DNA from 4 places in the Pantoea sp. PvP021 genome. Region 1 is predicted to be linked to each of the others. Evidence: riboswitches for the same ligand, from Rfam matches in the RefSeq annotation. Region 1 holds a riboswitch; each other region holds the start of a gene.
What was found. A riboswitch is a leader RNA that binds a small molecule or an ion and turns the genes downstream of it on or off. The one in region 1 is predicted to bind thiamine pyrophosphate.
Positions count from the first base shown of each region.

Region 2: another riboswitch for thiamine pyrophosphate. It lies ahead of ACVKSX_RS09910 (FAD-dependent oxidoreductase); the one in region 1 lies ahead of thiB (thiamine ABC transporter substrate binding subunit).
Region 3: another riboswitch for thiamine pyrophosphate. It lies ahead of thiM (hydroxyethylthiazole kinase); the one in region 1 lies ahead of thiB (thiamine ABC transporter substrate binding subunit).
Region 4: another riboswitch for thiamine pyrophosphate. It lies ahead of thiC (phosphomethylpyrimidine synthase ThiC); the one in region 1 lies ahead of thiB (thiamine ABC transporter substrate binding subunit).

Region 1 covers NZ_JBSRXX010000009.1:1,405-7,090, forward strand. Annotated here, with positions in the region: gene sgrR (HTH-type transcriptional regulator SgrR) at 145-1,806, shown strand; TPP riboswitch at 1,842-1,944, shown strand; gene thiB (thiamine ABC transporter substrate binding subunit) at 1,991-2,977, shown strand; gene thiP (thiamine/thiamine pyrophosphate ABC transporter permease ThiP) at 2,953-4,563, shown strand; gene thiQ (thiamine ABC transporter ATP-binding protein ThiQ) at 4,547-5,248, shown strand; gene ACVKSX_RS19145 (DedA family protein) at 5,254-5,686, opposite strand, start outside.
Region 2 covers NZ_JBSRXX010000002.1:170,871-176,556, reverse strand. Annotated here, with positions in the region: gene ACVKSX_RS09925 (alkene reductase) at 1-546, shown strand, start outside; gene ACVKSX_RS09920 (ArsR/SmtB family transcription factor) at 563-877, shown strand; gene ACVKSX_RS09915 (cysteine hydrolase family protein) at 1,122-1,667, shown strand; TPP riboswitch at 1,731-1,850, shown strand; gene ACVKSX_RS09910 (FAD-dependent oxidoreductase) at 1,982-2,920, shown strand; gene thiS (sulfur carrier protein ThiS) at 2,910-3,107, shown strand; gene ACVKSX_RS09900 (thiazole synthase) at 3,110-3,868, shown strand; gene ACVKSX_RS09895 (HesA/MoeB/ThiF family protein) at 3,878-4,846, shown strand; gene ACVKSX_RS09890 (ASCH domain-containing protein) at 4,856-5,269, opposite strand; gene ACVKSX_RS09885 (DsbA family protein) at 5,522-5,686, opposite strand, start outside.
Region 3 covers NZ_JBSRXX010000001.1:95,184-100,869, reverse strand. Annotated here, with positions in the region: gene ACVKSX_RS00360 (GntR family transcriptional regulator) at 1-384, shown strand, start outside; gene thiD (bifunctional hydroxymethylpyrimidine kinase/phosphomethylpyrimidine kinase) at 437-1,237, opposite strand; gene thiM (hydroxyethylthiazole kinase) at 1,224-2,021, opposite strand; TPP riboswitch at 2,056-2,156, opposite strand; gene ACVKSX_RS00345 (hypothetical protein) at 2,464-2,661, shown strand; gene ACVKSX_RS00340 (AEC family transporter) at 2,759-3,718, shown strand; gene ahpF (alkyl hydroperoxide reductase subunit F) at 3,780-5,348, opposite strand; gene ahpC (alkyl hydroperoxide reductase subunit C) at 5,420-5,686, opposite strand, start outside.
Region 4 covers NZ_JBSRXX010000016.1:5,850-11,535, reverse strand. Annotated here, with positions in the region: gene ACVKSX_RS23520 (aminotransferase-like domain-containing protein) at 1-91, shown strand, start outside; gene thiE (thiamine phosphate synthase) at 286-912, opposite strand; gene thiC (phosphomethylpyrimidine synthase ThiC) at 915-2,837, opposite strand; TPP riboswitch at 2,925-3,025, opposite strand; gene ACVKSX_RS23505 (Rsd/AlgQ family anti-sigma factor) at 3,178-3,684, opposite strand; gene nudC (NAD(+) diphosphatase) at 3,774-4,544, shown strand; gene hemE (uroporphyrinogen decarboxylase) at 4,585-5,652, shown strand; gene nfi (deoxyribonuclease V) at 5,655-5,686, shown strand, end outside.

The DNA of each region.
Region 1 (5,686 bases):
CTCAGAAAAGCACTCCGCTGAACAGCGAAGTCAGGGTCGAACGCCATTCAGTGCTGAATGCCTCCCGCTCTTCCCATAACGTAAAGTTTGCTCTTAAAATAGGGCAAGAAAAACAGAGCGCTTTTCATCGGGAGTTCCTCTTTTATGTCCTCATCACGTCTGAAGCAGCAGTTCATTCGCCTGTGGCAGAGCTGTCAGGGGCAAACGCAGGAGATTACCCTTAGCGAACTGGCTGACCTGCTGCACTGCTCGCGCCGCCATATGCGCAATCTGCTCAACCGGATGCAGGCCGCGGGCTGGCTAATCTGGCAGGCGGAAGCCGGACGCGGCAAGCGTTCACAGCTTACCTTCTGCTATACCGGACTGGCTTTGCAGCAGCAACGTGCCGAGGATTTGCTGGAGCAGGATCGCATCGATCAGCTGGTCCAGCTGGTGGGCGATAAAAATCAGGTACGGCAGATGATCGCCGCGCATCTGGGCCGCAGTTTCCGTCAGGGCAAGCATATCCTGCGGGTGCTCTACTATCGTCCGCTGCTCAATCTGCTGCCCGGTTCGCCGCTGCGGCGCTCCGAAACCCACATTGCGCGACAGATTTTCAACGGCCTGACGCGGATAAATGAGGAAAACGGGGAAATCGAGCCCGATATTGCGCACCACTGGCAGCAGACTTCCCCGCTTCACTGGCGCTTCTTTCTGCGTCCGGCGATTCGCTTTCATCACGGCAGAGAACTGGAGATGGAGGATGTGCTGGCCACGCTTGAGCGTCAGCGCCCTCATCCGCTCTTTTCCCATATCGAGCAGATCGACTCGCCCGCGCCCTGGACGCTGGATATCCGCTTAAGCCAGCCCGATGAAGGGTTGCCCTGGCTGCTGGGCAGCGTCAGTGCGATGATCCTGCCGCGCGAATGGCCGACGCTGCACGATTTTGCCCGCCAGCCCGTTGGCACCGGTCCTTACCGGGTGATCCGCAATCAGGAGAGTCAGCTGAAGATCGAAGCGTTTGATGACTATTTTGGTTTTCGCGCCCTGATTGATGATGTCTCTATCTGGGTACTGCCCGACATCAGCGATGAGCTGGTCTATGCCGGTGTCCGCCTGCAGGGCGACGGAGCCGATGAGGTTCAGGAGGAGAGCCGTCTTGAAGAGGGCTGCTACTATCTGCTGTTCGACCAGCGTTCAGAACAGGGACGCAACGAGGCGGTCCGGCGCTGGGTCAGCTACCTGTTTAATCCTATCGCCCTGCTCAATCACGCCGGTGTCGGCTACCAGCGCTACTGGTTTCCGGCGTATGGCCTGCTGCCGCGCTGGCATCACCGGCGCGACCTGACGCCAGTGGAAAAACCGCCCGGCTTAACCCACCTGACGCTGACCTGGTACAGCCAGCACGTGGAGCATGAAGGCATCGCTAACGCGCTGCGTCCGCTGCTGGCAGAGCATGGCGTCACGCTGGAGACCCGCGAGATCAGCTACGAAAGCTGGTATCAGGGCGAAGCGGAAAGTGATATCTGGCTTGGCAGCGTGAACTTTACCCTGCCGCTGAATTACTCTCTGTTTGCGCAGCTTTATGAGATCCCGTTGCTGCATCACTGTCTGCCGATCGACTGGCACAGCGATGCGGCCCGCTGGCGCGAGAAAACGCTGCCGCTGGCCGAATGGAGTAAACAGTTAGTCGAAGAAGCGGGTCTTCATCCGCTGTTTCACCACTGGCTGCTGCTTGAAGGTCAGCGCAGCATGCGCGGCGTTCGGATGAATACGCTGGGCTGGTTTGATTTTAAATCCGCCTGGTTCGCGCCACCCGCGCTGTGAGGCTTTCGCCCCGGCGCTGAAATGACTAGAATGTGACGTTCTCAACGGGGTGCCGCCTGTCACCAGCAAGCAGCTGAGAGATACCCGTCGAACCTGATTCGGTTAATACCGACGTAGGGATTTGGGAGGCCTCTGTGCTCAGATCCTTTGCGACTCATCCCCTATTCTCCTGAAGGAGCGCAAAGTGTTAAACAAAGTTCTGCCGGTGCTGCTGTTACTCTCCGCCCCCGTTCTGGCGGCTAAGCCGGTTCTCACGGTCTACACCTACGACTCCTTCTCCGCTGACTGGGGCCCTGGCCCGGCGGTTAAAAAAGCCTTCGAGGCGCAGTGCAACTGCGAGCTGAAATTCGTCACGCTGGAAGATGGCGTGTCGCTGCTGAACCGCGTGCGCATGGAAGGGAAAAACAGCAAAGCCGATCTGGTACTGGGGCTGGATAACAATCTGGTACAGGCGGCGCAGAAAACCGGTCTGTTTGCCGAAAGTCAGGTCGATTCCTCGACATTAAAACTGCCCGGCGGCTGGCACAACACCACTTTCGTGCCGTTTGATTATGGCTACTTCGCGTTTGTCTATGACAAAACCCGGCTGAAGAATCCGCCAAAAAGCCTGAAAGAGCTGGTCGACAGCCCGGAGAAGTGGCGGGTGATCTACGAAGATCCCCGTACCAGCACCCCCGGCTTAGGTCTGCTGTTGTGGATGCAGAAAGTCTATGGCGATCAGGCACCGCAGGCGTGGCAAAAGCTGGCGCAGAAAACCGTGACGGTGACCAAAGGCTGGAGTGAAGCCTATGGCCTGTTCCTCAAGGGCGAAGGCGATCTGGTGCTGAGCTACACCACCTCACCGGCTTACCACATCATCGAAGAGAAAAAAGAGAACTATGCCGCCGCGCCGTTTGCAGAGGGCCACTATCTGCAGGTTGAAGTTGCCGCGCAGTTAGCCAGCAGCAAACAGCCGGCGCTGGCACAGCAATTCATGAAGTTTATGGTGTCACCCGACTTCCAGCGCACTATCCCGACCGGTAACTGGATGTACCCGGTAATCGACACGCCGCTGCCTGCCGGTTTTAGCGCGCTCACTGTGCCCGCCACCGCCCTGCAGTTCTCGCCGGAAGAGGTTGCCAGCCAGCGTTCAGGCTGGATCAGCCAGTGGCAACGCGCCGTCAGCCGCTGATGCCGCGCTGGCTTATCCCCGGTTCGCTCGCCACGCTGCTGTTAATCAGCGTGGCGCTGCTGGCCTTCGGTGCACTCTGGAGCGCCGCGCCAGAGAATGACTGGCGCAGCGTGCTGCAGGATGATTACCTGCATCACGTTATCGCCTTCTCTTTTGGTCAGGCGCTGCTCTCCGCGCTGTTGTCGCTGCTGCCGGCGATACCGCTGGCGCGCGCGCTCTATCGACGCCGTTTCCCTGGCCGTCAGCTGCTGCTGCGTCTGTGCGCCATGACCCTGGTACTGCCGGTGCTGGTGGCGGTATTTGGTCTGCTCACCGTCTATGGTCGTGTCGGCTGGCTGGCGCAGCTGTGCCAGCTGGCAGGGATTGATTACCACTTCTCTCCCTACGGTCTGTCGGGCATTTTGCTGGCGCACGTCTTCTTTAACCTGCCGCTGGCGACCCGCCTGATGCTGCAGGCGCTGGAGAGCATTCCGGCGGAACAGCGTCAGCTGGCGGCACAGCTCGACCTGCGCGGCTGGCACCATTTTCGTCTGCTGGAGTGGCCATGGCTGCGGCGTCAGCTGCTGCCGACCGGCGCGCTGATCTTCATGCTCTGTTTCGCCAGCTTTGCTACCGTGCTCTCACTGGGCGGCGGCCCGCAGGCGACGACCATCGAGCTGGCGATTTTCCAGGCGCTGAGTTATGACTACGATCCGGGGCGCGCTGCACTGCTGGCGCTGATCCAACTTGGCTGCTGCGTGACGCTGGTGCTGCTCAGCCAGCGCTTCAGCAAAGCGATTCCCGCCGGAACCAGCCAGCTGAATGGCTGGCGCGATCCGCAGGATTCGCGCGGGGCGCAGCTGGTTGATGCGCTGCTGATCCTGCTGGCGCTGATCCTGCTGCTGCCCCCGCTGGCGGCGGTCATCATCGATGGTCTGCACGGCGGACTGCGCGGCGCGCTGGCGCAGCCTGCACTCTGGCAGGCGACGTTTACCTCACTGCGCATCGCCACCGGCGCCGGTCTGCTCTGTGTGGTGCTGACCATGATGCTGCTGTGGAGCAGCCGCGAGCTGCGCCTGCGTCAGCGCCCGGCGGCGGCAACCCTTATCGACACCAGCGGCATGCTGATTCTGGCGATGCCAGGCATCGTGCTCGCCACCGGCTTTTTCCTGTTGTTTAACGCCACCATTGGTCTGCCGGCGTCGGCGGACGGGCTGGTGATCTTCACCAATGCGCTGATCGCCATTCCCTATGCGCTGAAAGTGCTGGAGAACCCGATGCGTGACGTCGCGGAGCGTTACGGCAGACTCTGTGATTCGCTGGATATCCACGGCTGGAACCGGCTGCGGCTGATTGAACTGCGGGCGCTGAAACGTCCGCTGGCCCAGGCGCTGGCCTTTGCCTGCGTGCTGTCGATCGGTGATTTTGGCGTGGTGGCGCTGTTTGGTACTGCCGATTTCCGCACCCTGCCGTTCTACCTTTATCAACAGATCGGTGCCTATCGCGGTGCTGACGGTGCAGTGACCGCGCTGCTGCTGCTGCTGCTCTGTTTGTTGCTGTTCACCCTGATGGAAAAATTACCAGGCCGCCATGCTGACACTGAATAACCTCACGTACCTTTATCAGCATCTGCCGATGCGCTTTAGTCTCAAAGCCACCCGCGGCGAGCGCATCGCGATCCTCGGCCCCAGCGGGGCCGGTAAAAGCACCCTGCTGAGCCTGATTGCCGGTTTCCTGCCGGTGAAACAGGGCACCCTGATGATTGACGGCCAGGAGCACACCCACAGCGTGCCGGCCAGACGGCCGGTTTCGATGCTGTTTCAGGAGAACAACCTGTTTCCGCACCTCAGCGTGCAGCAGAACATGGCGCTGGGATTGCACCCCGGACTGAAGCTGAGCGCCGGGCAGCGCCAGCAGCTTGCAGCGCTGGCCGATCAGGTGGGATTAGGCGATCTGCTGACGCGCCTGCCGGGCGAGCTGTCAGGCGGACAGCGACAGCGCGTGGCGCTGGCACGCTGTCTGCTACGTGACCGTCCGGTGCTGCTGCTGGATGAGCCTTTTTCTGCGCTGGATCCCGCGCTGCGCGGAGAGATGCTGCAACTGGTGCGTTCGGTGTGTGAAGCGCGCAGCATCACGCTGCTGATGGTGTCGCACAGTCTGGAAGATGCCCAGCAGATTGCGCCGCGCAGCGTGGTGATTGTGGATGGCCGGGTTTACTGGGATGGCGAGACCCGACAGTTACTGTCGGGCGACACGCGGGAGGCCGACGTGCTCGGCATCCCGCGTCGTTAAGCGATTCAGGCGAAGAAAACCTGCCACAGCAGATGACGGAAAATGGGCATCATCGGATGGAACTGAATACCGACGAAAGCCGCGACGGCAATCACCAGCCCCAGCGGCCCTGCCCAGCGCAGGCGCTCAGGCGGCAGCCAGGCCGATGCCCAGTCGCGACTCTTGCCGCTGCGCCACCAGCGCCAGCATAACCAGACACCCAGCCAGATCAGCAGTGCTGCGCCGAGTAACAGCCATTTAAAGCTGCCGCCCTGCGCGGCTTTGGGCACATCGATCGCCACACCCGCCAGAATACCGGGCAGCAGATAGAGCGGCGGCCAGAGAATGCAGCCGATAATGTTCGGCGGCAGGAATTTACGCACCGGCAGCTCCAGCATACCGGCCGCCAGCGGGATCAGCGGACGCGTGGGGCCAACAAAGCGTCCGACCAGAATCGTA
Region 2 (5,686 bases), on a different contig from region 1:
ATTTCTGAGCACACCAACTTCCGTACGGATGAATATGGCGGCTCTGCTGAGAATCGTCTGCGCTTCCTGCGAGAAGTCGTTGAGGCGGTCAGCTCGGTATTTGGCAGCCACCGCGTTGGCGTCAGATTTGCGCCTCTGTTTACCAGTACCGACGAAGAGCGCGTCTATCTCGGTCTGGTTGAAAGTGATCCACACGCGACCTACATCCGCGCAGCAGCCCTGCTGAACGAGCTGGAAGTTGGCTATCTCTCCATTGCTGAAGCCGACTGGGACAACAGCCCGGAGATGCCAGAGAGCTTCCGTGTCGCGCTGCGGGAAACATTCCGCTCTCCGATCATCTACTCGGGTCGCTACACGGCTGAAAAAGCGCAGCATGTGCTGGAAAAAGGCTGGGGCGATCTGTTTGGTTTTGGCCGCTCATTTATCGCTAATCCCGATTTGCCCGCGCGGATTAAATCAGGATATCCGCTGAATGAGGTCGATCACGCCTCCCTGTATGGCGGCACTGAGAAAGGCTATACTGACTATCCATTTTATCCATCCTGATATTCTGTGAGGCGGCATGTCCCCCGAAAATGCCCTGAAGTTACTGTCCAACCCGACCAGAGTGGCAGTGCTGAAGTGGCTTAAAAATCCTGACGAAGCGTTTGCGGGCTATACCCAGCTCTATCCCTTCGATCAGTATGGCGTCTGTGCCAGCCTCATACAGGACAAGGCGGGCTTATCACAGCCCGCCACCTCGTTATGCCTGAAAGCACTTCACAATGCGGGGCTGGTTGAAGCCAGCAAAGTCGGGAAATGGACTTACTATCGCCGCGCCGAACCGCGCATTCGTGAAATAACCGATGCGGTAACCCAATCGCTGCAGGCGCTTTAAAAGCGACGGCGTACAGGGTAATGTAGATGTCAGCGCCATCCTTCTGAGGGTGACTTCACCGAACGCATTAACTCAGGGTCAGAAAATGTTTATGTCAGTTCTGTCTTTCACAACCGTCACCACCACCGCCTCTGGCGGCGGCGTGAGCGACTCTGTGACAGGCACCTGACACAACTGATTCTCACTCCCCGCCGAACCGGACGGGGAGCTGTTCTCCGTTCTTAAAACTGAATGGAGACACGTCATGGTTACATCTGAAAGTGCACTTTTAATTATCGACATGCAGCATGGCCTTTTTAATGGTCCCGAGGCTCCCTTCGCCGCAAATTCGATCTTGTCGACCATCTCACTTCTCATTACTAAAGCTCGGGCTTCTGCCGTCCCCCTCTTTTTCGCACGCCATATCGGCCCTGATGATTCCCCTTTTAATGAGCAAAGCCCGCTGACGCGCCTGATCCCGGAATTGCAGGTTAACCCGCAGAGTGATGTCGTCTTCACCAAAAGATATCCCAGCTGTTTCAGGGATACTGGCCTGCAGCTTCAGCTGAGGCAAAAGGGCATTAAGCAACTGGTGATTGCGGGGATGAAAACGGAGTTCTGCGTTGATACTACCTGTCGGGCAGCCCCGGAGCTGGGTTTTAACGTCGTACTGATTTCCGATGCGCACACCACCGTCGATAATCCCTACCTCTCTGCGGAGAAGATTATTGCGCATCACAACCAGACGCTGGCGGGCCCCTTTGTGACGCTGGCAACCGCAACTGACTGGCATTTCGGTTCTGCCGGTTAAGTCCGATTTTCTGACCCGGTTCCATGCAGTCTGCTTGACGAAGCTGTCTGCTTAACTTACAACTAAACCCGTCAGGGGAGTCTCGCCAGAGAGACTGAGAGGCTAATAGCGCACCGCGCGGCTTAGCGACCCTTAGAACCTGACCCAGTTGATACTGGCGTAGGAAGACGGGTATCTCATCAGATACTTGCCGCAGGGGCGCATTCGCAACGTTCCTGCCTTTTCCCTCTGTATCACGGGTCTTCGTTAACGGATAACGAGGCCAAATTGAAAAATCTCATCCTGAATCTTTCTTTTCCTGTCCGGTGGACACCATGAGCCGCTGGTCGGTGCTCGGCAGCGGCGTTGCCGGGCTTTGTGTCGCCACGCTGCTGCTGGAGCGGGGAGAAACGGTCGAAGTTATTACTCAGCCTGACTGCCGTGCGGCCTCGCACTGGGCGGGCGGCATGCTCGCGCCCTGGTGTGAAGCAGAAAGCGCACCGCCACAGGTGATCGAATGGGGCCAGCACGCGGCCAGCTGGTGGGCGAAACGCGTTGATGGCGTGGAACAGCAGGGCACGCTGGTGGTTGCTCCGCCGCGTGACAGCCGCGAACTGACGCGCTTCGCCAGCATGACGCAGCAGCATCAGTGGGTCTCTCCCGGTGACATTGAACCCGCACTGGAAAACCGCTTTGCCCGCGGCCTGTTTTTCGCCGCAGAGGCGCATCTCGATCCGCGCCGCGCCTTGCAGCAACTGCGCGACAAACTGCAACAGGCTGGCGTCCCCTTTCACAGCGGTAAACCCGGCGGCAAAATCATCGACTGCCGTGGCATCCACGCCACCGATCGGCAGCCCGCCCTGCGCGCCGTGCGGGGCGAAATGGTGATCCTGCACACATCCGACGTACAACTCTCCCGTCCTGTCCGGCTGCTGCACCCGCGCTTTCCCTGCTATCTGGTGCCGCGTGCCGGGGGCCACTTCATGCTGGGAGCCACCATGGTGGAAAGCCACGACAGCAGCCCGATCAGCGCCCGGGCGATGATGGAATTGCTCAGCGCCGCTTACAGCCTGCATCCGGCGCTTGCCGAAGCGCGGATCGTGGAGAGCGGCACCGGTCTGCGTCCTGCTTACCGGCAGAACCTGCCGGAAGTCCGCTACGAAAATGGCCGTTTCTCACTTAACGGCCTGTACCGCCACGGCTTTTTGCTGGCCCCGATCATGGCTGAAAAACTTATGCTGCAACTGACTCAGGAGATAACTCATGCGCGTTGAACTGAATGGACGCACGATTGAAACCGGCGCAACGACGCTGGCGGAGCTTATGGCGGAGCAGCAGATCGATCCGCGGACCGTCGCCACCGCGCTGAACGGGGAGTTTGTACCGCGTAGCCGCTATGCCAGCCAGCAACTTGAGGCGGGCAACCAGCTCGAAATCCTGTCACCGATGCAGGGAGGTTAACCATGTTCTATCAATTTACTCCGCAATCCCGATTTCTGCTCGGCACGGCCGGTTATCCGTCACCGGACATTCTGCATCAGGCGATCAACGCGTCAGGCGCGGAGATTATTACCGTCAGCCTGCGGCGGGAAGGCAGTGAAGGCGGCGCTTTCCGCACGCTGCTGCAACAGCTCAACAAACGTATTCTGCCGAATACGGCAGGCTGCCACACGGTGAAAGAGGCGGTGACGACGGCGCAGATGGCGCGTGAACTGTTCGACACACCGTGGATCAAGCTGGAGGTGATTGGCCATGCCGACACGCTGCAGCCCGATCCTTTTGCCCTGGTTGAGGCCGCACGGATTCTCTGCGCTGACGGGTTCCAGGTGTTTCCCTACACTACGGAAGATCTGATTGTCGGCGAAAAATTGCTGGAAGCGGGCTGTGAAGTGCTGATGCCCTGGGGCGCGCCGATCGGCTCCGGCCAGGGGCTGCGTAATATCGAGGGGCTGCGCGCTATGCGTGCGTGGTTTAAAGATGTGCCGTTGATTATTGATGCGGGCATTGGCGCACCTGGCCAGGCGGCTCAGGCGATGGAGATGGGTTTTGATGGCGTGCTGCTCAACACGGCGGTGGCAAAAGCGCGCGATCCGGTGCGCATGGCCGGTGCCTTTGCTGCTGCGATCCACGGCGGACACGAAGCGTTTCAGGCGGGATTGATGGAGCAGCGCGACATGGCGTCTGCCTCTACGCCTATTTTTGGTCTGGCACAATTCAGTTAAGGAGCAGCGATGGAGCGTTATCAGCGACAGACGATGTTGCCAGAGATTGGTGAAGCGGGGCAGCAGCGGCTGAGCAGGGCAAAGGTGCTGGTGGTGGGGGCGGGCGGGCTTAGTGCGACGCTGCTGCCGTTACTGGCAGGCGCGGGTGTGGGATTTATCCGTCTTTACGATGGCGATCGGGTTGAACTGCACAACCTCCACCGGCAGACGCTGTTTGGCGTCGACGATGTGGGCCAGCAGAAAGTATTTTGCGCTCAGCGTGCGCTGGCGCAGCGCAATCCTGACTGCCACGTTGAGGCGCATCCACACGCGCTAAGCGCCAGTCAACTGCCGCAGGCGCTGGAGGGAATCGATCTGGTGGTGGATGCGGCGGATAACTTCGCTATTACTTATCAGCTCTCCGATGTCTGTTATCCGGCAGGCCTGCCGCTGATCTGCGCCTCGGTGCTGGGACGCAAAGGCTATGTTGGCGGATTCTGTGGCGGTGCGCCTGGCTATCGCGCGCTGTTCCCGCAGCTGCCCACGGCCTCGGGTAACTGCAATACGGCAGGCGTAATGGGACCGGCGGTAGCGACGCTGGGCGCAATGCAGGCACAGATGGCGCTGAGCGTATTGTTAAAACTAACGCCATCGCCGCTCGGCTGCATGATCCACTGTGACTTTGTTGACTGGCATATCAGGCAGTTTCGTTTTGATGACGCACCTGAACCTGACGCGCCCGGCACGCCCTTTATCGATCGGGCCATGCTGATGGAGGATGATTGCATAGTGGAGTTGCGCAGCCTGGAAGAGGCACCGGTCAGTGTGGCCGAGCGGGTGGTGCGAATTCTGCCGCAGCAGATAGCGGCCTGGCAACCGCCGGTCAATCAGCGTGTGGTACTGGTGTGTGCCAGTGGCATGCGCGCAGCCCAGGCGGCTGAGAACCTTGCCGCGCGGGGGATTGCGCGGCTTGCGCTGGTGGCGGCAAACACGCTGTAGCGTGCCGGTTTAGACCACCTCGACCAGCTGGAACGTCTCGAAGATCAGCTCCATTTCGCTGTGAAAATAGCCTTCACGCTCGAAGTAGCGCTGATGTTCCTGACGCCAGTGGTCGAGGCTCAGATCGCCTTCACCCTCCAGCATCGCCATCTCTGGCGTGACGCGATCAAAGCGCGTCAGGAACAAGCCGGTGGTGCGGATCACGCAGACGGGCTGCTGTTCGCCGTTGAGAACAATGCTGTAACCGCCCGGTTGAGGCAATGCTTCCTGATCCTGCCAGCTCCGCAACGACCCGCAGGTGGCCACTTTCTTACCGGCAATAATCAGCGTTGCGAGCTCGCTGGCTAATTCCGGGGAGTCACCAAATGCATCTGTGAAGGCACCCGGATATTTGTCCTGCAGTTGTTGCAGCGTCATCGTCATCAGCAAATCCTCAATGAATTAGGCGTGTGGGCCCGGCGTAACGTCAGGTTATCGCCATGCAGGCCAGCGGTGCCGTTAAGATGAACAACAGCAGCGGCTTTAATCCCACCGTCTGCTGCTGATAGCGGTACAGCTTACCCGGCCTCCACATGGGAAAACAGGCTTAATTATCAGGATATTGAGTTTGAGCGTGAGTGGGGTCGCAAAGGAGAGACTCAGTCTGGCGCGGCCGGGCACAGCCGCGCACTAATATTAACGAATCAGAAAGCTTGCCCAGTGCGCTATATCGTCACCGCTGCTGATTTCGGGCTGTACCAGACCGTTTACCATAAAGGTCGGTGAAACGTGAATGCCGTTCTGGCGGGCATATTTGCAGTGCCATTTAATGGCGTTCTGCAGGTCAGGCTGATCAAACGC
Region 3 (5,686 bases), on a different contig from region 1:
GCACTGGAGATTGATGATCCGGCTCTGATGGCGCTGGAGCATAACCTGCAGCTGCAGCGCATGGCCGCTGAGCGGCATGACAGCCAGGCTTTTCTCACTCTGGACGATGAGTTTCATCGCCTGATTGCTGAAAGCATTGACTGTAAGCTGGCCTGGGAAACGGTGGAGAACATCAAAGCGGCCATGGACCGGGTGCGGTTTCTGACGCTGAGTGAAGTCTCTCCACCGGACAAGCTGATTGAGCAGCATGAAGAGATTTTTGCGGCGCTGAAGCGTCATGACGCCGATGCAGCCGAAGCGGCAATGCGTCGTCATCTGCAGGAGATGATCTTCTCTATCACCCCGATTGCCGAGCGTAACAGCGCCTGGTTTGAAGCACCCTGAACCTGAAACCGCCCGCACCACCTGATTACCAGGTCGATGCGGGCCTTCGTCATTACCACCATTGATGAAAATGGTGAACCGGCCCGATACCCTTCCCGACCTCCAGCGAATCCGCCTGCAGCAGCGCCTGCTGTAACCAGTTTTTGGCTTCCCCAATCGTCTCTGCCCAGTCAGCATGACGTGGTCGCAACGCGGCTAAGGCTGCCGACAGCGTACAGCCTGTGCCGTGCGTATGACGGGTATTCACGCGCGGCGTACTGAATCGCTGCTCTGCTGAGTGCGTGATCAGCCAGTCCGGGCTCTCCGCCGCCGCAAGGTGACCGCCCTTCATCAGCACGGCCTGACAGCCCAGTGCCAGCAATGCCCGTCCCTGCTCGCGCATCTCCTCTTCATCTGCCGCAATGGCGCAGTCCAGCAACGCCGCCGCTTCCGGCAGATTAGGCGTGATCAGCGAGACCTGCGGCAATAACAGCTCTCGTACACTGGCTACGGCGTCTGGCGAGAGCAGCGCATCACCACTTTTCGCAACCATGACCGTGTCCAGCACGATAAACGGGATTGCCGCATTGCTCAGCCGGGCCGCAACCTGCTCCACGATAGCCGTTTCTGACAGCATGCCAATTTTTGCGCTGTCGATGCGCACATCACTGAGCACCGAATCGAGCTGGGCGGCCACAAAGTCAGGCGTAATGCGATAAACCGACTGCACGCCGCAGGTGTTCTGTGCCACCAGCGCGGTGATGACGCTGGTGCCATAGGCTCCCAGAGCGGAGAAGGTCTTGAGATCGGCCTGAATCCCTGCGCCGCCGCTGGGATCGGTACCCGCAATCGTCAGAGCGTTAATACGCTTCATGATTACCCTCCAGCGTCCAGAGTGCATCAATAAACGCCGTGGCAAAGCTGCCGGGGCCGGCAGCCTGCGCCGCTGCCTTTTCACCCGCCAGCGCCATCACCTGACAGGCGGCCGCGACATTCATCAGCCGATCGCCAGGCAGAGAGCTGAAACCCGCCACCACTGCCGAGAGGGCGCAGCCGGTCCCGACTACCCGTGTCATTAAGGGGTTTCCACCGTGTACAGCAAGGAGTCGCTGACCATCGGTGGCGTAGTCCACTTCACCGGTGACGACCACCAGCGTGCTCCAGGTTTCCGCGAGCTGTTGGGCCGCATCGAGTGCTGCATCCGCCTGATGCAGCGTGTCGACACCGCGCCCGCCGCTGGCCTGTTGTGCCAGCGCCAGAATCTCTGACGCATTCCCCCGAATCACCGCCGGTTGCTGGTTTAACAACTGCTGGCAGAAGTCACTGCGCAGCGTCAGCGCGCCGACGGCAACCGGATCGAGTGTCCAGGGCGTGCCCGCCTGATTAGCCGCGGTGACGGCAGCCTGCATCGCCTGCTGGCGCTCACGGGTTAAGGTGCCCACGTTAATCAGCAGTGCATCGGCCATGCTACTGAACTGGGCGGCCTCAGCGGCATCGATCACCATCGCCGGTGAGGCATGGAGAGCCAGCAACACGTTGGCGGTGAAGTTCTGGACCACGTCATTGGTCATACAGTGCACCAGCGGTGACTGGCGGCGGAAAGCGTGCAGAATGGGCGCGAAGTGCGCGGCAGAAAGGTGTTGAGATTGATGTGTCATCGTAGCTCCCAACCGGCGAACAAGAAGGCGAATGCGGTCAGGCATCAGACTTCCCTACGCTGGCATTATCCAGTTCAGGTCAGCGGGTTTTTCTCAGCCCTTTCCGTGTGGAAAGCGGCACCCCGAGTCGTATTACGGCTTGCAGCATAGGCAAGCCGCGCAGCGAAAGCAAGCGACTCCCGCCTGGGAAATAATCAGAGCTGAAACAATTCACATGATCCCGATCAACGCCTGAGGGTGCAAAAAAAGGCTTAATGCTGCGGGTTAACGAGATACCTCTTTATAGGTAGCCCCGCTTATTACCCGGATAGGTAATATTTCCCGCAGTGACTCTGGTTATCCCATAATAATTAACCTGCTTGCAGCATCATCGTAAAAAACACTTTATTTCATGGAGTCAGAAAACTCCTGAAGCGGAACTTCATACTATTCAGGATGTATGATGCGATTTTTAGCGCTTATTCCACACCGCCATCGATGGCAGGATATTAATATTGAACGCAGGGGTGCCGTGGCACCCAATGGCAGACAGTACCTCTCCACCTATATCTCCGCCCGTTGCACAGGCTGTGGCGAAATTATTCACCGGATCTATTATCGCGACATCAGCGATCGGCAGGCGCGCCGCTGGTTAGGTTAGCGTCCCGGCAACGGTCATTCCGGACACAGTTCAGGTTAACAGTTAGTTAGCAATTTGTTAGTCTGGTAACTAATCATCGTCTGACCAGACTCTCTCTATGCCACTGCTGTTTGAAAGCTTAAGCCATCAAATTTACCTGTCAGCCCCGCTGTTTATCCTGATCCTGCTGGGGTACTGCCTGACGCGCCTCGGGAAATGGCCCGCCAGCATCAGTGAAGGGATGAACCGCTTTGTGTTTAACGTTGCTCTGCCCTGCATGCTGTTTCGGGTGATGAGCACCTTCTCGCAAAGTCCGCCGGTGGATGCGCGCCTGTTGCTGGCCTTTTTCGGCAGTTGCCTGCTGGTGTTTATCGTGGGACGACTGCTGGCAACAAGGCTGTTTAATCTGGATGGCGTAGCGGCGTCGGTTTTTGCGCTGGGCGGCATCTTTTCCAATAACGTGATGCTGGGGATCCCGGTGGCCACGGTGCTGCTGGGGCCAGAAGCCCTGCCCCCGGTGGCGCTGGTGCTGGTGTTTAACAGCCTGATCCTCTGGACCTTACTGACCGTTTCGGTCGAGTGGGCAAAACAGGGCAGCTTCTCGCTGGAAGGACTCTGGCGCACCCTGCTCGGCGTGCTGAAGAATCCGCTGATCATCGGTATTCTCAGCGGTACAGCCTGGAGCTTTCTGCAACGTCCCTTGCCGCTGCTGGCCGCTGAACCGCTAAAGATGCTGGCCTCACTGGCTGCACCCTTGTCGCTGGTGACGCTGGGCATGAGCCTGGCACACTATCGGGTGCGGGATGGCTTAAAAGAGAGCTATACCATCTGCCTGCTGAAGCTGGTGCTGCAACCGATGACGGTATGGGCTATCGCGTGGCTGACCGATCTGCCGCCGCTGGAGAGTAAAGTGGTGGTGCTGCTGGGATCGATGGCAGTCGGGGTTAACGTCTATCTGATGTCGCAGAAGTTCAATGTCATTACCGGCCCGGCGGCGGCGAGCATGCTCTTTTCTACCGTGTTTGCGGCGGTGACGACGCCAATCTGGATGATGCTGATGACGCTGGCGGGCTATTAACAGGCTAAAAAAAAGCCCCTCAGCAGGCGTGCTGAAGGGCTATTGTCTGGCTAACTAAATGTTACTCAGCCGATTTGGTACGAATCAGATAGTCAAAAGCACTCAGTGAGGCTTTAGCACCTTCGCCGCTGGCGATAATGATCTGCTTGTACGGTACGGTGGTGCAGTCGCCCGCGGCGAACACGCCTTTCAGGCTGGTTTCGCATTTACCATCGATGATGATCTCACCCATTTTGTTGCGCTCAACCGCACCTTCCAGCCATGGGGTATTCGGCAGCAGACCGATCTGAACGAAGATACCGGAGAGCGGCAGCTCATGAGTGGTCTGCGTCGTACGGTCGATATAGTGCAGGCCGGTAACTTTGGTGCCGTCGCCTTTCACTTCGGTGGTCTGGGCGTTCAGAATCACATCCACGTTCTTCAGGCTGCGCAGCTTATCCTGCAGCACCTGATCAGCGCGCATCTCACCGGCAAACTCCAGCAGCGTAACGTGTTCAACGATACCGGCCAGGTCAATAGCGGCTTCCACGCCGGAGTTACCGCCGCCGATCACCGCCGTGCGTTTGCCTTTAAACAGCGGGCCATCGCAGTGTGGGCAGTAGGTCACGCCTTTGGTGCGATACTCTTCTTCACCCGGCACACCCATGTTACGCCAGCGTGCGCCGGTCGCCAGGATGATGCTGCGTGATTTCAATACTGCGCCGGAGGCGGTTTCGATGGCGTGCATTCCGCCCTCTTTCGCTGCCGGGATCAGTTTGATGGCGCTCTGGCTTTCAATGACGTCCACGTTGTAATCATCCACGTGTGCGCGCAGTGAACCGGCCAGTTTTGCCCCTTCGGTTTTCGGTACGGAGATATAGTTTTCGATATCGACCGTGTCCAGCACCTGGCCGCCAAAACGCTCACCCAGCAGGCCGGTACGGATACCTTTACGTGCTGAGTAGATGGCTGCCGCTGCGCCCGCCGGGCCGCTGCCGATAATCAGGACTTCATACGCGTCACGCTTGTTCAGCTCTTCCGCTGCACGTTTGTCGGCATTGGTATCCACTTTGCTGACGATTTCCGCCAGGCTCATGCGACCCTGACCAAACTCTTTACCATTGAGGTAAACCGCTGGCACGCCCATCACGTTACGTTCCTGAATCTCGTTCTGGAACAGGCCACCGTCGATAGCGGTGTGGCTGATGCGCGGGTTAATCACCGCCATCAGGTTCAGCGCCTGTACGACGTCAGGGCAGTTATGGCATGAGAGTGAATAGTAGGTTTCGAAATGGAAGTCGCTGTCCAGCGCGGCAATCTGATCCAGCAGGCTTTGTGCTTCTTTCGACGGATGCCCACCGGTCTGTAACAGTGCCAGCACCAGTGAGGTAAATTCGTGACCCAGAGGTGAACCGGCAAAACGCGGGCCGCTGTTCGAACCTGGGTTGGTGATCAGAAATGAGGGCTTACGCACCTGACGATCGTTCTCTTCGCGGAAGCTGACTTTGTCAGACAAACCGGCGATATCAACCAACAGTTCACGGATCTCGGTTGATTTTGCACCTTCGTCCAGCGTGGCAATCAACTCAACAGGTTTGGTTAATTTCTCAAGGTAAGCCTTGAGCTGGGTTTTCAGATTTGTGTCGAGCATAGTGATATCCTGGTCAAAAAATCGGGTGCCGCAGCACCCGATTGGAGAATGGTCGAAAGGCCGAAGCGGAATTAGATTTTGCCAACCAGGTCCAGAGACGGAGCCAGTGTTGCATCACCTTCTTTCCATTTAGCCGGGCACACTTCACCTGGGTGAGAAGCCACGTACTGAGCCGCTTTCACTTTGCGCAGCAGGTCAGAGGCGTCACGGCCAATGCCTTCAGCAGTGATTTCGATTGCCTGGATAACGCCTTCCGGGTCAACGATAAAGGTACCACGGTCAGCCAGACCTTCGTCTTCGCGCATGATTTCGAAGTTACGGGTCAGCGCGCCAGTCGG
Region 4 (5,686 bases), on a different contig from region 1:
AAAGGCGCTGGCGCTGGTGGGTGCAGCCGTCGAACGCGCCATGCTCTCGTGCCAGCATGAAACGCAGATTTCAGCTTCAACTCTCGCATAGCGAAAAGAAGAAGCAGGGCCGGCAAGAGGAGGGAACCGGCCCTGGTCAGATAACCTTAACCTGACGGAGGCCACGTTAAGGTTTTGGATCAGAGCACGCCAGCGGCAACTTACGCTTTTGCGCACCGCTTTCCCGGCAGAAACGCTGGCGTTACTGGTTTTGCAGCCGCTATGCGGGACAGCTTCCACAAATCCTTATTGGTGAAGCTCTGCCAGCGCCAGCAAAGTACGTGTTGCTTCACGCCAGTCATCTGCCTGGGTAATCGCACTCACCACCGCAATACTCCCTACGCCGGTTGCCAGCACGTCAGGTGCCCGAGCAATCGAAATACCGCCAATTGCCACGGTGGGGATATGCGTCAGGCGCGTCAGATGCCGCTTCAGCTGTTCAATGCCCTGCGGCGCAGAAGGCATCTCTTTGGTCTGCGTCGGGAAAATATGTCCAAGCGCGATGTAAGAGGGCTGGATTGCCAGTGCGCGGTCCAGTTCAGCATCGTCATGGGTGGAGAGCCCCAGACGCAATCCTGCCTGATGAATCCGGGCAAGATCGGCGACATCGAGATCCTCCTGACCCAGATGCACGCCATAAGCCTGATGCTTTATCGCCAGCTGCCAGTAGTCATTGATAAACAGGCGCGCGTCATAGCGTTTACCCATTGCAATCGCCTGAGCGATGGCGGGCTCGGCGACCTCATCGGGCTGATCTTTGATGCGCAGCTGCAGTGTACGAACGCCCATCTTCAGCAGGCGCTCAATCCAGTCGGGGCTATCAACCACCGGATAAAGCCCCAGGCGCGGGGCGGTAGCGGGAAATGCGGGCATCGTTACTCCTCCTTAATGGCATCGGCGGGATGATAAAGCTCACCGCCGCGCCGACGAAAACGGTCTGACATCTGCGCCATGCCCACTTCAACGGGCTCGGCGCGCGTATCCTGACGTGCTGCGAACTCGCGCACCTCCTGTGAAATTTTCATCGAGCAGAACTTAGGGCCACACATCGAGCAGAAATGGGCCACTTTGCCCGACTCCTGCGGCAGGGTTTCATCATGCATAGCCCGCGCCGTATGGGGATCCAGCGCCAGATTAAACTGATCTTCCCAGCGGAACTCAAAGCGCGCTTTGGACATGGCGTTATCACGGATCTGCGCACCCGGATGGCCTTTCGCCAGATCGGCGGCATGCGCTGCTATTTTGTAGGTGATCAATCCCTGCTTCACATCCTCTTTGTTCGGCAGACCCAGATGCTCTTTGGGCGTGACGTAACACAACATGGCGCAACCAAACCAGCCAATCATGGCAGCACCGATACCGGAGGTGAAATGGTCATAGCCGGGCGCGATGTCGGTGGTCAGCGGGCCAAGGGTGTAGAAGGGGGCTTCATCGCACAGGTCGAGCTGTTCGGTCATGTTGCGGCGGATCATATGCATCGGGACGTGCCCCGGGCCTTCAATCATGACCTGAACGTCATATTCCCAGGCAATACGGGTCAGTTCGCCCAGGGTACGCAGTTCGGCAAACTGCGCCTCATCGTTGGCATCCTGAATGGAACCCGGACGAAGGCCATCGCCCAGCGACAGGGAGACATCATAGGCGGCGCAGATTTCACAAATCTCCCGGAAGTGCTGATACAGGAAGCTCTCCTGATGATGCGACAGGCACCATTTCGCCATGATAGATCCACCCCGCGATACAATTCCGGTCAGACGTTTCGCCGTCATCGGGACATAACGCAGCAGCACGCCAGCGTGGATAGTGAAGTAATCGACACCCTGTTCCGCCTGCTCAAGCAGCGTATCGCGGAATATTTCCCAGTTCAGGGCCTCGGCCACGCCATTCACTTTTTCCAGCGCCTGATAAATCGGCACTGTACCGATTGGCACCGGGCTGTTTCGCAAAATCCATTCGCGCGTTTCATGAATATAACGACCGGTAGAGAGATCCATCACCGTATCGGCACCCCAGCGAGTCGACCAGACCAGTTTTTCCACCTCTTCCTCAATAGAAGAGGTCACCGCCGAGTTACCGATGTTGGCATTGACCTTAACCAGAAAGTTGCGGCCAATGATCATCGGCTCCGATTCAGGGTGATTGATATTGGCAGGGATAATGGCGCGTCCGGCAGCGACCTCCTGACGTACAAACTCGGGCGTGATACTGGCTGGCAGATGCGCGCCAAAACTGTGGCCGGGATGCTGTTGCAGCAATACCTCACTGCGGATTCGCTCACGGCCCATGTTTTCCCGCAGTGCGATAAATTCCATCTCCGGGGTGATGATCCCCTGGCGGGCATAGTGCAATTGCGTGACGCAGCAGCCTGCGCGGGCACGGCGCGGTGTCGGCAGTTGATCGAAACGCAGATGATCCAGCCCCTCGTCAGCCAGCCGCTGCTGGGTATAGCCTGAGCTGTTCTGTTCGAGAAGTTCGCTGTCGTCGCGTTCAGCAATCCAGCGGGCGCGCAGCTTTTCCAGGCCCCGATGAACATCGATCTGTGCCGCGGGATCGCCATAGGCACCCGCCGTGTCATAGACCGGTACCGCTTCGTTCTGCTCATAGAGAGGCTGTTCTTTGCTGCCGCCGATGTGAGTCGGGCTTAGCACGATTTCACGCATGGGAACGCGAATATCCTCGCGGCTGCCGGTAATCCAGATGCGGCGGGACTGGGGAAATGCACTGCCGCTTTGCAGGGAATCAATAAATTCCTGCGCCTGGGCACGCTGTTCACGACGGGTTGTTTTTTGGTCAGACATAGCAATCATCCTGTTAAGGGGGAACGATGCTTGTCCGGAGTTCGGAAGGAGTAACCGTATAGACAGCGTTAGCATGCTGGCATACAGAGAATATTTACTCTTGTTCCCTTCGCAGGTTCTAACCTGATCAGGTTCCGCGGATCCCGAATTAACGGTCTCAGCCCAACTGGGCACTCCGACAAGAAGCTGTTTTTACGCTGGTGTCTGATAACAGAGCCAGATGTAAAAACCTTATATTTCAAAGCAAAAATCAAAAAGGTTCTTTGGAGCACTCTCCTCAGAACCTGTTCAGCATAAAAGGGCTACGGGATAATCTCAACCCCTTTGCCGGAGATGATGATTAAGCCGGACGCGCGATATGGCTGTCATTGGCAACCGGCGGGGGGACAAGCTGGTTATCCCATGCCAGCTGGATCAGCTTATCTTCCAGCGTAAAGCGTGCTTCCAGCACTTCACCCACTTCGGAGAGTGCCTGCTGGAAGGTCATGCAGTTCTCGTCGTCGATTGCCTGCTGCAGGTGGCCGTCATACAGCTGCATCAGACGCTCAGTATTGGCTTCCAGCGGTGGATAGATCTGTGCGGCGGCAATCATCGGGCTGTCGCCACTCATTTCACTGATCACGCGTTCATAGATACTGAAGTGACCCGCAGAAAGATAATCGACCAGACCGTGACAGAAGTTGTCCAGAGCCTGCTCATCAAGACGCGTCAGCGCCTCTTTATTTGGTTTAAGTCCGACCAGGTGATAATAGGTCACCAGTAGCTGACGACGGGCTTCAAGCCACGAATCGACCAGTTCATTACTGCCACCTACGCGTTCAGCCAGGACGTCTAACTGGTTAAGCATATCTAACTCCATGTGAGTTATAGTTGTTTATCTACACACTTAACATCAGGGCTTCAGCGTGCGAGTTGACGCTAAGGATGACGAAATAAATGCAATGCGAAATCTCAAGCGTAGACGCTGGATGGTGGATTGTCAGCCATGAACAGAAACTTTGGTTGCCACAAGGTGATTTACCCCACGGAAACGCCGAAAAATTTGGTTTGACCGGCAGTAAAGCCCGGACCATCGGTGAGTGGCAGGGCGAAAAAGTCTGGCTGATTTGTGAGCCGCGTTCTGCCGATATGTTCTCAGTACGACAGCTGATCGATCAGGATGTGGCGCTGTTTCAGCTGGTGGGTCGCGGTGTGCAACTGGCGGAATTCTACCGTTCTCATCGCTGGTGCGGCTATTGCGGCCATGAAATGCACCAAAGCAAACATGAATTTGCCTGTCTCTGCAGCCATTGCCGCGAGCGTTACTATCCGCAGATCGCACCCTGCATCATTGTGGCTATCCGTCGCGGTGATGAAATCCTGCTGGCGAATCATGCCCGCCATCGCAACAAGGTCTACACCGTGCTGGCGGGTTTTGTGGAGGTGGGCGAGACGCTGGAGCAGGCCGTTGCCCGCGAAGTGATGGAAGAGAGCAATATCCGCGTCAAAAACGTCCGTTACGTTACCTCCCAGCCGTGGCCCTTCCCGCAATCGCTGATGACAGCCTTTATGGCGGAGTATGACAGCGGCGATCTGCAGCACGATGGTAAAGAGCTGCTGGATGCGGCCTGGTTCCGTTTTGATGAGCTGCCGTTGCTGCCACCGCCAGGCACCGTGGCGCGCCGCCTGATTGAAGATACCGTCGCTCTGTGCCGCGCCGAAGTGTGAAAGTGCTACACTACACGCCTGTTATTGAGAGAGTGTTGAGATGAGTGAACTGAAGAACGATCGTTATTTGCGTGCCCTGTTACGTCAGCCGGTTGATGTCACGCCGGTCTGGATGATGCGACAAGCCGGGCGCTATTTGCCGGAGTACAAAGCGACACGCGCCCAGGCGGGTGACTTTATGTCGCTGTGTAAAAACGCCGAGCTGGCCTGTGAAGTCACCCTGCAGCCGCTGCGCCGTTATCCGCTGGATGCCGCCATCCTCTTCAGTGACATCCTGACCATTCCGGATGCGATGGGACTGGGTCTCTACTTTGAAACCGGCGAAGGCCCGCGTTTCTCAAACCCTGTGACCTGTCGCGCTGACGTTGAGCGTTTACCGGTGCCCGATCCCGAAATGGAGCTGGGCTATGTGATGAATGCTGTCCGTACCATCCGTAAGAACCTGAACGGCGACCTGCCGCTGATTGGCTTCTCTGGCAGTCCGTGGACGCTGGCCACCTATATGGTGGAAGGCGGGAGCAGCAAGGCGTTTACCAAAATTAAGAAGATGATGTATGCCGATCCCGCTACGCTCCACGCGATGCTGGATAAGCTGGCCGACAGCGTCATCCTCTATCTCAATGCTCAGATCCGCGCCGGTGCGCAGTCCGTTATGGTGTTTGATACCTGGGGTGGCGTGCTGACCGGTCGTGATTACCGCGAATTCTCACTCCATTACATGCACAAAATTGTCGATGGCCTGCTGCGTGAAAACGACGGTCGCCGCGTGCCGGTGACGCTCTTCACCAAAGGCGGCGGACAGTGGCTGGAAGCGATGGCCGCCACCGGTTGTGACGCGCTGGGTCTCGACTGGACCACCGATATTGATGACGCACGCCGTCGCGTGGGCGACAAAGTCGCCCTGCAGGGCAACATGGATCCTTCTATGCTCTATGCGGCACCTGAGCGTATCGAACAGGAAGTGGCTGGGATCCTGGAGCGCTTTGGCTCGGGCACCGGGCATGTCTTTAATCTGGGTCATGGTATTCATCTGGATGTGCCACCGGAAAATGCGGGCGTCTTTGTTGAGGCGGTACACCGTTTATCACGTCCCTGGCATCAGGAGTAATCATGGATATTGCCGCACTTCGCGCTGAGCAGTT